One region of the Pseudomonas sp. Pdm06 genome, then DNA from elsewhere that is predicted to be linked to it. Evidence: riboswitches for the same ligand, from Rfam matches in the RefSeq annotation. Region 1 holds a riboswitch; the other holds the start of a gene.
What was found. A riboswitch is a leader RNA that binds a small molecule or an ion and turns the genes downstream of it on or off. The one in region 1 is predicted to bind cobalamin.

Region 2: linked by a shared signal. The riboswitch ahead of cobO (cob(I)yrinic acid a,c-diamide adenosyltransferase) and the one ahead of IB266_RS25645 (CbtB domain-containing protein) in region 1 are both predicted to bind cobalamin.

What each region holds. Positions count from the first base shown of each region.
Region 1 covers NZ_JACVAH010000018.1:138,479-145,885, reverse strand. The annotation lists gene cobM (precorrin-4 C(11)-methyltransferase) at 1-665, opposite strand, end outside; gene IB266_RS25655 (cobalamin biosynthesis protein) at 743-1,147, opposite strand; gene IB266_RS25650 (CbtA family protein) at 1,144-1,839, opposite strand; gene IB266_RS25645 (CbtB domain-containing protein) at 1,851-2,045, opposite strand; cobalamin riboswitch at 2,145-2,368, opposite strand; cobalamin riboswitch at 2,547-2,762, shown strand; gene cobW (cobalamin biosynthesis protein CobW) at 2,860-3,924, shown strand; gene cobN (cobaltochelatase subunit CobN) at 3,928-7,407, shown strand, end outside.
Region 2 covers NZ_JACVAH010000005.1:335,911-343,317, reverse strand. The annotation lists gene IB266_RS11560 (cobyric acid synthase) at 1-1,396, opposite strand, end outside; gene cobD (threonine-phosphate decarboxylase CobD) at 1,393-2,385, opposite strand; gene cbiB (adenosylcobinamide-phosphate synthase CbiB) at 2,378-3,286, opposite strand; gene bluB (5,6-dimethylbenzimidazole synthase) at 3,283-3,933, opposite strand; gene IB266_RS11540 (cobyrinate a,c-diamide synthase) at 3,930-5,324, opposite strand; gene cobO (cob(I)yrinic acid a,c-diamide adenosyltransferase) at 5,321-5,932, opposite strand; cobalamin riboswitch at 6,013-6,224, opposite strand; gene IB266_RS11530 (hypothetical protein) at 6,379-6,963, shown strand; gene IB266_RS11525 (PQQ-dependent sugar dehydrogenase) at 7,141-7,407, shown strand, end outside.

The DNA.
Region 1 (7,407 bases):
AGGATCAGCGCCGTTCGGCGGAAACCCTTGGCCTGCACCTTCTCGGCAATATCTGCCAGCGTCCCCATCGCCCAGTCCTGATCCGGCCATGTCGCCCGGTGGATCACCGCAATCGGGCAATCCGCGCCGTAGTGGGGCAGCAGTTCGTCGACGATCTTTTCCAGGTGATTGACCCCCAGGTGAATCGCCATGGTCGCCCCGTGCTGTGCCAGGTTGCCCAGTTCTTCCCCAGCGGGCATCGGGGATTTATCGGCGTAACGAGTGAGGATCAGGCTCTGGGAGATGTCCGGCAAGGTCAGTTCGGCACCCAGCAGGGCGGCGCAGGCTGAGGTCGCGGTCACGCCCGGGATGATTTCGAAAGGGATGTCCAGTTCCCGCAGGCAACGAATCTGTTCGCCGATGGCGCCGTACAGGCTCGGGTCGCCGGAGTGCACCCGGGCCACGTCCTGGCCCTTGAGATGGGCGCTGCTGATCAATTCGATGATTTGTTCCAGATGCAGCTCGGCGCTGTTGATCACCTGTTCGGCACAATGGCCTTCGAGGACGGCGGTCGGCACCAGCGAGCCGGCGTAGATGATCACCGCGCACTGGCGGATCAGTCGCTGGCCTTTGACCGTGATGAGGTCCGGGTCGCCGGGGCCGGCGCCGATGAAGTACACGGTCATGACCGGCTCCTGTGGAAGGTGGGTGAGCGTCGCCCAGATGAAGATTGCTCATGATCCTGGGCGGCGATTATCGGGATTTATGCCACGACCGCCAATGCCAACGTGCTCATGGGGCCTGTGTGACGGGGAATCAGCAGGGTTGCGGGCGTCGTGCCCAATTGATCGGCCAAGGCCAGGGCGGCGCTTTCGGCGATGCCGTAGCAACCGGTTTGCGCGAAGGCGATCTCGGAGCGATGACTGAGCCGCCGCTCGTAACCGGCCAACTGTTCGGCACTGAAGCAGGTCAGCGGCAAGGCCAGTTGCCCGGCCAGCTCCAGCAGCCCGGGCTCGTCACGCTTGAGGTCGATACTGGCCAGGGCCCGGACCTGGTGAAGTTCGATGCCGTGGGCCAGCAACGTCTGTTCGAGCAAGGCCCGCAGCGTGCTGGCCGGGCACCCGCGCTGGCAGCCCAAGCCGATCACCAGGATCGACCCGGTGCTCATGCGTCGTGGTGGGCTTGACCGTCACGGCGAAACAGCCAGGCGCTGATCAGGCCCAGGGCCAGCCAGAAGGCGACGTTGGTCACCTGCGAGGCGATCTTGAACTGGCTTTCCAACGCTTCGGGCGCCAGCATCGAGTGGACTTCGGGCTGCGGCGCACCGATAACGTGGGGCACCAGCAACGTCGCCACGCCCAGCAGCTTGAGCAGCCAATGCCGGCCGAAGGCGATCAGGGCAATGCCCACCGCTGTGGACGCCGCGGTGCCGATCCACCACATCTGCCGCTGGGCCAGGTCGGCCGCTGCGGTGCCGGGCAATTCCGGGGGCAGGCCGAGGGTGGGTGCCAGGACGAAAGTGGCATAACCGGCCAGGCCCCAGAGCAGACCCTGGGAGGTGCGAGTCGGTGCGCGCAAGGTGTACAGGCCCGCGAGCATCAGGGCAAAGCCCACGGCGACCACCAGGTTGCCGCCGGTGGTGGACAGCACGCGCTGCCAGCCATCTTCCGGTTCCCAGGCCTCGGCATCATGGGTGTGGGCCACACCGTCGGTGTGCTCATGGACCTCGGTCGCCGGGGCTTTCTCGAAGGTTTCCGCCTGGAGAATCAGCGGCGATACCCAGAAACTCTGCAACAGGGTCAGCAGCAGGGCGGCCAGCAAGCCGCTGAAACCGGCGGTCTGCGCGATACGCTTGATCATGTCGTCAGTTCTCAGTGGCAGGGGAAGGCGGCGCTGTGGCGGGTATCGTGGGCGGCGTTGTGCACCGCTTCGATGTGGGAGAAGCCGGCGAAATAGACCAGCCCCGCGCCCAGGATCGAAGCCAGGATCGCGGCGCTCAGGCGTTGGCTCAGGGTGGTGGTGGTGGTGCTGCTGGCGGTGCGGGCGGTGCTGCTGATGGTCGACATGGCGCTTCCCTCTGTTTTTGTTCCGTGGGGATGCGAGCGCAATGAGATCCCGGACGAAAGATCGCCCAGGTTCGAACAGCGCCCGCCCACCGCGGGTTTGTTGATGCTTGAGTCATGGGCCGGTCTCCGGGCTCGCGAGGGGCAGGGGCTGGGCCTTGCCTGCAAGCGTCACCTTCCCATGTCCGGGGACACAGTGGTTCAGACGCTTCGCTCGCTTACCGTTGCGGGGGCAGCACCGGACTGACGTGGCTTTGGAGTAAAGCACACGATTCACCGGTTTCCCGTTTCACCCTGTGAAGGGCACCCGTAACTAGGCGCACAGGAGAGCATGGGTGGGGCGGGGCCGTCAATGCACAGGGGGCCGCTGCGCAGCCCATCGCGAGCAAGCTCGCTCCCACAGGGGGCTGCGGGATCCAATGTGGGAGCGAGCTTGCTCGCGATGGCGGCGGCAAAGACACCGCAGAACTCACTTGCGGAGATTGACCCGCCCCCACACCCTGCGTAGCCTTGCGCCTTCGAGGTTCTTCGGCCTGCGCCGAAGCTAAGAAGGGAACGCGGTCCAAGCCGCGGCTGCCCCCGCAACTGTGAACGGTGAGGTTTCTGCAAGGCCACTGTGCATGCCCTTTTACCAAAGGCGCACGGGAAGGCGCAGCCATTGCCAGTCGAACGACTGGCCCGCCGTCAGCCAGGAGACCTGCCTCGAGACAGATTCTCACTACAACCGGGCGGGGTGATCCGGTGGCGAAATCTTCCGTGCACACCTGTGCCCGCGGTTGTCGTCCCGTTTGCCCGCCACCTTGCCAAAGGGCATCCGATGAAAACACTGGCCAAACTCCCTGTCACCATCGTCACCGGCTTTCTCGGCTCGGGTAAAACCACCTTGCTGCGGCACATGCTCGACAACGCCCAAGGCCGGCGCATCGCCGTGATCGTCAACGAGTTTGGCGAGCTGGGTATCGACGGCGAGATCCTCAAGCAGTGCGCCATCGGTTGCACCGAAGAAGAAGCCAACGGCCGCGTCTACGAACTGGCCAACGGCTGCCTGTGCTGCACAGTGCAGGAAGAATTCTTCCCGGTGATGCGCGAGCTGGTAGCCCGGCGCGGCGACCTCGACCATATCCTGATCGAAACCTCCGGCCTGGCCTTGCCCAAGCCGTTGGTCCAGGCCTTTCAATGGCCGGAAATCCGCAGCGCCTGCACCGTCGATGCGGTGATCACTGTGGTCGACAGCCCAGCCGTGGCTGCCGGCACCTTCGCCGCCTTCCCCGACCAGGTCGATGCCCAGCGCAAACTCGACCCGAACCTGGATCACGAATCGCCGTTGCACGAGCTGTTCGCCGACCAACTGGCGAGTGCTGACCTGGTGATCCTCAACAAGGCTGACCTGATCAGCCCTGAAGACTTGGCCAAGGTTCGCCTGGAAGTCGCCGAAGAGCTGCCGCCGGCGGTCAAGGTCATCGAAGCCAGCAGCGGTCGCCTGCCGCTGGACGTGTTGATCGGCCTGGGCGCCGGTTCCGAAGAGCACATCGACGGCCGCCACAGCCATCACGACCATCACCACGATGGCGACGATGACGACCACGATCATGACGCCTTCGATTCCATCTCCATCGAACTGCCCCAGGCCGACGAAAGTCTGTTGCTGGATGCGCTGACGCAACTGGTGGTCCAGCATGGCGTGCTGCGGGTCAAGGGTTTCGCGGCGATCCCGAACAAGCCGATGCGCCTGCTGATCCAAGGCGTTGGCACGCGTTTCGATAAACATTTCGACCGCCAGTGGGGCGCCGAGGAAGCGCGGGTCACCCGTCTGGTGCTGATCGGCCAGGCACTCGATGCCGCACTGCTCGAAGCGCAGTTGCGCGCCGCCCTCAGCGCCTAAGCCATGCACCTGCTCAGGACCCAGCCCGGCGGTTTCGTGTCGGATGACAACATTGCCGACCTCGGGCAAACCCCCGCCGAACTGGTGATCCTGTGCAGCGGCGACTCCAGCCTGGCGCTGCTGGCCGAAGCGGCGAAGCAGTTGCCGGGCGATTATCCGGAGTTTCGCCTCGCCAACCCGATGCAGGTGCAGAACCACGCCTCGGTGGATCTGTATTTCGAAGACGTGCTGCGCCACGCCAAGGTCATCCTGCTGTCGCTGCACGGCGGCATTGGTTATTGGCGCTACGGCATCGAGCGCCTGATGGACCTGGCCGGGCGCGGGGTGAAGCTGATCCTGGTGCCGGGGGATGATCGACCGGACCCGGAGCTCAGTGACCTGAGCAACGTGGCCGTCGAGGACCGCGACCGGCTCTGGCAGTTCTTGCGCCAGGGCGGCCTGGGCAATGCCCTGGACCTGTTTCACTACCTCGGCAGTCAATGGTTCGGCCGCGATTATCCGTGGGCCGAGCCGCAGACCCTGCCGCGCACGGCGATCTACCACCCGGGAAAAAACAGCGCCAGCCTCGGCGATTGGCAAGCCGAGTGGAACGCCGGGCAACCGGTGGCGGCGGTGTTGTTTTATCGTTCCCACTTGCAAGCGGCGAACACCGCGTTCATCGACGTGTTCTGCCAGCGCCTGCAAGCGGCGGGGCTCAACCCGTTGCCGATTGCGGTGGCGAGCCTCAAGGAGCCCGGTTGCCTGGCGCGGGTGGAAGACTGGTTGGATGAAGTGGAAGCGGGGGTGATCCTCAATACCACCGGCTTCGCTCAATCCAGCCCCGAAGCCCCGCACTTGCGACCGTTTCGCCGCAATATCCCGGTGATCCAGGCCATTTGCGCCCAGGACAACGAACCGGGCTGGCGCGCCAGCGAGCAGGGCCTGGGCCCGCGAGACTTGGCGATGCACATTGCCTTGCCGGAGCTGGACGGGCGGATCATCAGCCGCCCCATCAGTTTCAAGGACCTGGCCTGGCGCAGTGAGCGCAGCCAGAGCGACGTGGTCTGCTACCGCGCCGTACCCGAACGCATGGATTTTGTCGCCGAGCTGGCCCGACGTTGGACCACCCTGGCGCGCCTGCCCAATGGGCAGAAGCGTGTGGCGCTGATCCTCGCCAACTACCCGACCCGGGACGGACGCATCGGCAACGGCGTCGGCCTGGATACGCCAGCGGCGGCCTTGAATATCCTGCGGGCCATGCAGGCCGAGGGCTATCCACTGCCGGCCGAACTGCCGGCGAGCGGCACTGCGTTGATCCAGCAATTGCTCGGCGGGGTCAGTAACGACCTGGACAGCCTCGACCTGCGTCCGTGTCACCAGAGCCTGGCCCTGGATGCCTACCTGGCCATGTTCGACGCGCTGCCCGAGGCCAATCGCCAAGCGGTGCTGGCGCGCTGGGGCTCGCCCGAGCAGGATCCGATGTTCCGCGACGGCTGCCTGATGGTCGCCGGCCTGCGCCTGGGCCTGACCTTCGTCGGCATCCAGCCGGCCCGTGGTTATCAGGTCGACCCGAGTGCGGTGTACCACGACCCGGATCTGGTGCCGCCCCACGGTTACCTGGCGTTTTATTTCTGGTTGCGCCACACCTACGGCGTCCACGGGGTGATCCACGTCGGCAAGCACGGCAACCTCGAATGGCTGCCGGGCAAAGGTGTCGGGCTCTCGGAAAATTGCTGGCCGGACGCGTTGCTGGGGCCGCTGCCGAATATCTATCCGTTCATCGTCAACGACCCGGGCGAGGGCGCCCAGGCCAAGCGTCGCACCCAGGCGGTGATCATCGACCACTTGATGCCGCCGCTGACCCGGGCCGAAACCTACGGGCCCCTGCGTAACCTCGAGCTGCTGGCCGACGAATACTACGAGGCGCAATTGCTCGATCCGCGCCGCGCCCGGGAGCTGCAACGGGACATCCTCAACCTGGTGCGCGAGACCCACATCGACCGCGAGCTGCAACTGGATGCCGGCCTGGACAGCGATGCTGACGCCGCGATCTGGCTGCCACGCCTGGACACGTACCTGTGCGACTTGAAGGAGTCGCAGATCCGCGACGGCCTGCACATTTTTGGCGAATCGCCCAGCGGACGGCTGCGCATCGACACCCTGCTGGCGTTGCTGCGCATTCCCCGGGGCGACGGCAAGGGTGCGCAGTCGAGCCTGCTGCGGGCGCTGGCGAAGGCGTTCGGGCTGGGCTTCGATCCGCTGGATTGCGCCCTGGCCGAACCCTGGACGGGTGATTGTCCCGAGGCGTTGCGCCGGGTCAGCGCCGAGCCTTGGCGCACCGCCGGCGATACCCGCGAGCGCCTGGAGCTGTTCGCCGCGCAGTTGATCGAGCAGGCGTTGGACGGCGCGGTCGAACAGCTCGACGCGCCGGGTTGGGAGGTGGTGGGCAGCATCATTGAAAACCTGCGAGCCGTCGTGGCGCCACGCCTGGACGCCTGCGGTCCGGCGGAAATGCATGGCCTGCTCGATGCCTTGAGCGGGCGCTTCGTGCCGGCCGGCCCCAGTGGTGCGCCGAGTCGCGGGCGCCTGGATGTGTTGCCCACCGGGCGCAATTTCTTCTCGGTGGACGTGCGCAACCTGCCCACCACCACGGCGTGGCGCATCGGTTTCCAGTCGGCGAACCTGATCCTTGAACGACACTTGCAGGACCATGGCGATCACCTGCGCCAGCTCGGCCTGTCGGTGTGGGGCACCGCCACCATGCGCACCGGCGGCGACGACATCGCCCAGGCCATGGCGTTGATGGGCGTGCGTCCGGTGTGGGCCACGGGCAGCCAGCGGGTCGATGATTTCGAGATCCTGCCGTTGAGCCTGCTGGACCGGCCGCGGGTCGATGTCACGCTGCGGGTGTCCGGGTTTTTCCGGGACGCCTTCGCCAACCTGATCCGGCTGTTCGATGCCGCCGTGCAGGCCGTCGCCACCCTCGATGAACCGGACGACCTGAATCCCTTGGCGGCCAAGGTCCGCGGCGAACGCGAAGCCCTGTTGGCATCGGGCCTGGAGCCAGAAGCGGCGGCGCGCCAGGCCGGTTGGCGGATCTTCGGCGCCAAGCCCGGTGCCTATGGCGCGGGTGTGCAAGGCGCTGTCGACAGTCGCCTGTGGCAGAGTCGCGAAGACCTGGCCGAGGTGTACCTGAACTGGGGTGGCTACGCTTACGGCGGCAGCGACGAAGGCACCGCGGCCCGGGAGCAGTTCTCCCGACGCCTGAGCCAGGTGCAAGCGGTGCTGCAGAACCAGGACAACCGCGAGCACGACCTGCTCGATTCCAATGATTACTACCAGTTCCAGGGCGGTATGCTGGCGGCGGTGGAGACCCTCAGCGGGGCAACCGCGGCCAGCTATCACGGCGATCACAGTCAGCCGGACCTGCCCAGGATCCGTACCCTGAAAGAAGAACTCAACCGCGTCATCCGTTCCCGCGCGGCCAATCCGAAGTGGATCGAC
Region 2 (7,407 bases), on a different contig from region 1:
CCGCCAACCGCTCGATGTCCCGCTCACGCAAGCCGTGGTAATCCACCGTTTGCACATCCGCCAACCCAGCCCAACGCAACAACGCGCTGCTGGCCTGGGACGACTCGAACAGCCCGTGCAGATAGGTACCGAACACCTGTCCGTCGAGGCTCTGGGCACCGTCGCAACGACCATCTTCCAGATGCACCGCAGCATTTTCCAAGGCCGGGCCGGTGGTCACGCCCGCGTGGATCTCGTAGCCGCTGATCTCGGCCGCTTCCAAGGCCAGTCGCCCACGGACATTGCGCAGTTGCTTCTCATGTTCCAGGGTCGTTTCGAAATCCAGCAGGCCCAGACCGGCACTGGAACCCGACGCGCCTTCCAGCCCCAGCGGGTCGTGGACCTGCTGGCCAAGCATCTGCAAACCGCCGCAGATGCCCAGCACTTTTCCGCCGTAGCGCAGGTGCCGATGGATCGCCGTCTCCCAACCGTTGGCCCGCAGGTAGGTCAGGTCGCTGCGCACGCTTTTCGAACCGGGCAGGATGATCAGGTCGGCCGGCGGGATGGGCTGGCCGGGGCCGACGAATTGCAGGTCGACCTGTGGATGCAGGCGCAACGGATCGAAATCGGTGTGGTTGCTGATGCGCGGCAAGACCGGCACCACCACTTTCAGCACCTGCTCGGCCTTGTCGATCTGGCGCTGATCGAGGCCATCCTCGGCTTCCAGGTGCAGATCCATGACGTACGGCAACACGCCGATCACCGGTTTGCCGGTGCGCGCCTCCAGCCAATCCAGGCCCGGTTGCAGCAAGGCGATGTCGCCACGAAAACGGTTGATGATGAAGCCCTTTACCCGCGCCTGCTCGCTGGGGGAAAGCAACTCCAGCGTGCCGACCAGATGGGCGAACACCCCGCCGCGATTGATATCGGCGATCAGCAGCACCGGGCAGTCCACCGCCTCGGCAAAGCCCATGTTGGCGATGTCACCGGCACGCAGGTTGATCTCCGCCGGCGAGCCGGCGCCTTCCACCATCACCACCGGATAGGCCGCGCTCAAGCGCGCGTGGGAGGCCAGCACCGCTTGCATCGCGATGGCTTTGTAGTCGTGATAAGCCACGGCGTTCATGGTGGTGACGGCGCGACCATGGATGATCACCTGGGCGCCGGTATCGCTGTTGGGCTTGAGCAGCACCGGGTTCATGTCGGTGTGCGGTTCGAGCCCCGCCGCCTGGGCTTGCACCGCCTGGGCCCGACCGATTTCGCCGCCGTCGGCCGTCACGGCGCTGTTGAGGGCCATGTTCTGCGGCTTGAACGGCACCACGCCCACGCCCTGGCGCCTGACCCAGCGGCACAAGGCCGTGACCAGGGTACTTTTGCCGGCATCGGAGGTGGTGCCCTGCACCATCACTGTGGTCATGGGGTGTCCTTGGCGTAGGCTTCAAAGGCTTGTTCGAGGCGCAGGAATTCGCTGTCGTCGGCCGGCAGCCCGAAACGCAGGCTGCTGGTGTTCACGAACAGGCGCAGGAGAATGCCGCGATGGGCCATGAAATCGTGAAGCCCCAGGGCGTGTTCGGTGACCAGCCATTGGAACAATCCGCAGCCGCCCTGCGGCTTGAAGCCGTGGCGTTCGAGCAACAGCGCCAGGCGTTGGCTGGTGGCTTCGCAGCGTTGGCGCTGGGCTGCGTGGGCAGCGCTGTCCAGCAGGCACGCCTGGCCCAGCACCCGGGTCGGCCCGCTGACCGCCCACGGCCCGACTTGTTCGGCAAGCAACTTGAGCAAGCGGCGTTCGGCCAATACAAAGCCCAGGCGAACCCCAGCCAGGCCAAAGAACTTGCCGAACGAACGGAGGACGATCAGCCCGACCAGATGGGTGTACGCCGCCAGGCTCAGCGCCGGTGTGACGTCCATGAACGCTTCATCCACCACCAACCAGCCACCGCGCTGGGCCAGGCGGGCATGCCAATCCAGCAAACGCTCGGGCGCCAGGCTCAGGCCCGTGGGGTTGTTCGGATTGACCACCACCAGCACATCGAGGCTATCGAGGAAGAAATCCACTTCCGCTTCCAGCACTTCGCGCACGATATAGCCGCTGCGGCGCCAGGCTTCGGCGTGCTCGGCGTAACACGGCGACAAGACGCCGACCTTGCCGCTGCGACGCAGGCGCGGCAACAGCTGGATGGCCATCTGCGAACCGGCCACCGGCAGCACATCCAACGCACCGTAGTAATCGCAGGCGGCCTGCTCCAAGCCGTCATCGGTTTCCGGCAGGCGCGCCCAAGCCCGCAGGGGAATCGCCGGGACGTCGAACGGCCAAGGCGCGAGGCCGCTGGACAAGTCGAGCCAATCGGCCTCGGCAATGCCGTATTGCCGGGCCGCGTTGCGCAAGCGTCCGCCGTGCTCAAGCATAGAACTCAGCTCCCAGGCAGAGAATCAGCAACCACAACCATACCCCGCGCTGGACCAATTGCCAGCCGCGATCAATGGAATCGGCACTCGCCGGTACGCCTTCGCCCAAGGGCGGACGTTGGTGCAGTTCGCCGTGGTAAACCGCCGCCCCGCCCAGCTCGACACCGAGCGCTCCGGCCCCGGCGGCCATCACCGGCCCGGCGTTGGGGCTGTCCCAGGTCGGGCCCTGGGTGCGCCAGCACTTGAGCGCCAGGCGGGTCTGGCCGAGCAGCGCGTAGGTCAACGCCACCAGGCGCGCCGGAATGTAGTTGAGCACATCGTCGATCTTGGCCGCTGCCCAGCCGAAGCGCTCGAAGCGTTCGTTGCGATAGCCCCACATGGCGTCGAGGGTATTGCTCAGGCGGTACAGCACCACCCCGGGCGCGCCGGCCACGGCGAACCAGAACAACGCGGCGAACACCGCGTCGCTGCCGTTTTCCAGCACCGACTCGGTGGCGGCGCGGGCCACGGCGGTTTCATCCAGTTCAGCCGTCTGGCGACTGACCAGGTAGCCGACGCGCTGGCGCGCCTGCTCCAGATCACCGCTGCGCAGTGCCCGCGCCACCGGTTCGACATGCTCGCCGAGGCTGCGCAGGCCGAGGGCACAGTACAACGCGAGGATATCCACCAACCAGCCCACCATCGGCGCCCAGGACAGGGCCGTGGCGAGCAAGGTCAACGGCACCACGGCGATCACCCAGGCCGTCACCCCGTGGCTGCGCCAGCCACGTCCGCCTGAGTTGAAACGTTGTTCGATGCGATCGGCAAAGCCGCCGAACGCCACCAACGGATGCCAGCGCCGAGGCTCGCCCAACAGCGCATCCAGCGCCACCGCAGCGGCACTGAGCAACGCCACGCTCATGGGCTCACTCCCCAACGGTTTTCATACAGCAGTTCATTGAGCGGACGCGGTTGCGCCCAACCTTCCAGGGCGAGCATCGGCGCTGGGTAAAACCCTTCGACCGGGCCCAGGCAAAGGATCGCCAGCGGCTTGGCCCCGGCGGGCAGGCCCAGCAGGTCGGCCAGGGCCTGAGGTTCGAACAATGACACCCAGCCCATCCCCAGCCCTTCGGCGCGGGAGGCCAGCCACAGGTTCTGGATGGCGCAGGACAGCGAGGCCAGGTCCATTTCCGGCAAGGTCCGACGACCGAAGATGTGCCGCTCGCGATCCTCCATCAACGCCGCCACCAGCACTTCGGCACAGTCGTCGATGCCTTCGACCTTGAGCTTCATGAACTCATCGCTGCGCTCGCCGAGGGCTTCGGCGGTGCGGATACGTTCTTCTTCCACCAACTGCTGGATGTTCCCACGCAAGGCGCGGTCGCTGATGCGGATGAATCGCCACGGTTGCATCAGGCCGACGCTCGGGGCCTGGTGCGCGGCTTCCAGCAGACGGCGCAGCAGGGCCGGTTCGACCGTGCCGCCGCTGAAATGGCGCATGTCGCGGCGCTCGGCGATGGCGCGGTAGATGGCGTCGCGTTCGGTCTGGGAGAAAGCGTTGTCGGTCATGGCCTTTTCGCGAGCAAGCTCGCTCCCACAGGGTTCAGGTGATCAAATGTGGGAGCGAGCTTGCTCGCGAAGGCGGCCTCAAGGTCTGGCACAAACAGCGCGGCAATCGCCCTGGGATTCGACGGAAAATAAAAGTGCACATAGGAAGCCGTCATCCGCCCTTGCCGGAAAACCGCCTCCGCACCGCGTCCGCCATTGGGGCTATGGCCACGGGCAATCGGTTCAACCTCGGTGCTGGTCAGGGAATGATGATAGGTGTGCCCACGCAGGTTGCCTTCCGGCAAATCCACCGACTGCAATGCCAAGGCCGCCAGGCGCTTTTGCATCTGCGCATCGCCGGCCAGCAAACCCAGCAGTTCGGCGCGCACGCCGTCGACATCGGTCAATGAATCGAGCAGATACAACATGCCGCCGCATTCGGCGAGTAACGGTTTATCGGCGGCGTGGTGGGCACGGATCGCGGCCAGCATCGGCTTATTTCGAGCCAGCGCAAGGTGGTGCAGCTCCGGATAACCGCCAGGCAGATAAAGACTGTCCGCCTCAGGCAGTTCGGTGTCATGGATCGGTGAAAAAAAGCTCAACTGCGCACCCATGGCCCGTAGCAGATCAAGGCTTGCGCCATAGGTGAAGGCGAACGCTTCGTCACGGGCCACGGCGATGCGCACCCCGGCGAGCCACGGCTCAACGGCGATCACCTGCGGTGCGGCGAACTCCACCGCCGGCGGCAGCGCCACTTCGCAACTACTGGCCAAAGCATCGGCCGCCGCGTCGAGGCGCAGGTCGAGATCGTTCAATTCACTGGCCTGGACCAACCCGAGATGACGGCTGGGCAATTCGATGCCGGTTTCCCGGGACAGCGCGCCGTACCAGCGCAGGCCTTCGGTCAGGCTGCCTTCGAGCAATTGCGCGTGACGCAAGGTGCCGACCCGGTTGGCCAAGACCCCGGCGAATGGCAGGTCCGGTTGATAACGGGCCAGGCCCAGGGCCAAGGCACCGAAGGTCTGGGCCATGGCCGTACCGTCGATCACCGCCAGCACCGGTACGCCAAAATGCCGCGCCAGATCGGCGCTGGACGGGTTGCCGTCGAACAGCCCCATCACCCCTTCGATCAGGATCAGGTCCGCTTCGGCGGCGGCTTCCCACAACAGCCGGCGACTTTCCTGCTCGCCGACCATCCACATGTCCAATTGATAGACCGGCGCGCCGCTGGCCCGCTCCAGGATCATCGGATCGAGGAAGTCCGGGCCGCACTTGAAGACGCGCACTTTGCGTCCCTGGTTGCGATGCAACCGGGCCAACGCCGCAGTGACCGTGGTCTTGCCTTGTCCCGAGGCCGGCGCTGCGATCAACACCGCCGGACAGTGGCGGCTTGTCAGGCAAGGGTCATTCACAGTTCGACGCCTTTCTGCGCCTTGATACCCGCCTGGAACGCGTGCTTGATCATGCCCATTTCAGTCACGGTGTCGGCCAGCTCGATCATCTCCGGCTTGGCGCCGCGACCGGTCACCACCACATGCTGCATCGGCGGACGCGCCTGCAGATCGCTGAGCACCTGATCGAGGTCGAGGTAGCCGTGCTTGAGGGCGATATTCAATTCGTCGAGCACCACCAGGCCGATGGACGGATCGCTGAGCAACTGACGGGATACGGCCCAGGCGGCTTCGGCGGCGGCGATGTCGCGCTGGCGGTCCTGGGTTTCCCAGGTGAAGCCTTCACCCATGACATGAAAACGCACCTGCTCCGGGAAGCGGCGAAAAAACAGCTCTTCACCGGTGCTATTGCGTCCCTTGATGAACTGCACCACACCGCATTGCATGCCATGGCCCATGGACCGTGCCAGCATGCCGAACGCCGAGCTGCTCTTGCCCTTGCCGTTGCCGGTCAGCACCAGCAGCAAGCCGCATTCGTTCGGCGAGTTGGCGATGCGCTCGTCGATCACGGCTTTCTTGCGCTGCATGCGCGCCAGGTGGCGTTCGTCGCGATCAGGGGTGTCGGTCATGGGGAGCTCTCCGTTGGGATTGGATAACGGCGGGCGGGGCACAAAAAAAGACGGCAGCAAGCCTGGCATCGCCCACCGTGATGCCGTTGGATGAATCAGGCCGGTCTCCGGGCTCATGAGCGGCGTGGCGCCGGGCTGCGCGCCTTCCCATGTCATGCGACACAGTGGCTTAGGCACAGCGTTGACTCATTTACCGTTGCGGGGGCAGCGCCGGGTTCGTGTGCACTCACCGGCTTCCCTGTTTCACTCTGTCGAACTCAAGTCACAGAGCACCTGAAACAAGCGGCGAAGGTTAGAGGGTTGGGGGTGGAGCGTCAATTAAAGCCGCCTGTCGGGGGTGCTCATTGGCACCGATCAATAAAATGACGCCAATCTTGTGTGATGCTGCGGCAAGTGATATCAAAGAGACATTACGACCCGATATCACAAGAACAAGAGGGCAAAATATGCAAGGCATGCTCATCAGCAATCCAAAACTGGAATTCCTGCGCCCGGTGCTGGAACGCTGGTTTGATTGTATCGACCGCTACAACGCGGTGCGCGGCGATAACGACACCCCCTACTGGTTCGATGAACGAGCCAATCTCAGCTTGCTGTCGGCCGCCGCCTGGATGGCCGAGATGGTCACGCTACAGAACGCGCCGACCCGCAAGCAGAATGAAGAAGGCGAACGCAACGTCAGCGCCGACCTGTTCATCGCCAGCACCGATGAGCGGGCCTTCATCCAGGCCACCCAACGCTGGCCCAAGGTCAACAACCTGAACCTGACCCAACCGCTGTCGGAAGCCACCAGCGATGCCAAGCGCATCAGCTACGCCAGCGACCTGAAGCTGGGCTGCCTGTTCGTCTCGCCGCAAAAAGCCCAGCAAAGCGCCACGCCCGAAGAACTGCAGGACATGATCGACGACCTGCAAAAGGAAAACACTTGCGCGGTGGCCTGGTACTTCCCATACGCCTATCGCAAGTTGCGCAACGAGGCCGGCCAATACCATCCAGGCATTGCCGTGCTGTTCAAACAGGCCCATGGCTGACTCATTACTGTGGGAGCGAGCTTGCTCGCGATAGCGGTGCACCTGGCAACATCTATGTTGACTGTCATGTAGCCATCGCGAGCAAGCTCGCTCCCACAAGGTTTTGCGCGCAGTTTGAACCATCCGTGCGTCTACGCTTCTCTATGAATAACCACATGCATTCATAGGGAAGCCAGCATGCTCAAGCCACCCCATCTTCTGATCGTCGCCCTCGCCGCCGGGCTTGTCGCTTGTGGCGAGTCTTCCACCCTGCAAGTGTCCGATGGCACCGGTCCTGCGCCGAAACTGCCGGAACCGAACAAGACCCTGGTCCCCACCGTCAACATCGCCGAAGCCATCGGCTGGCCGCAAGGCGCCAAGCCAACCCCGGCCCAGGGCCTGCAAGTGGGTGCGTTCGCCGAAGGACTGGATCATCCGCGCTGGCTTTACGTGTTGCCCAATGGC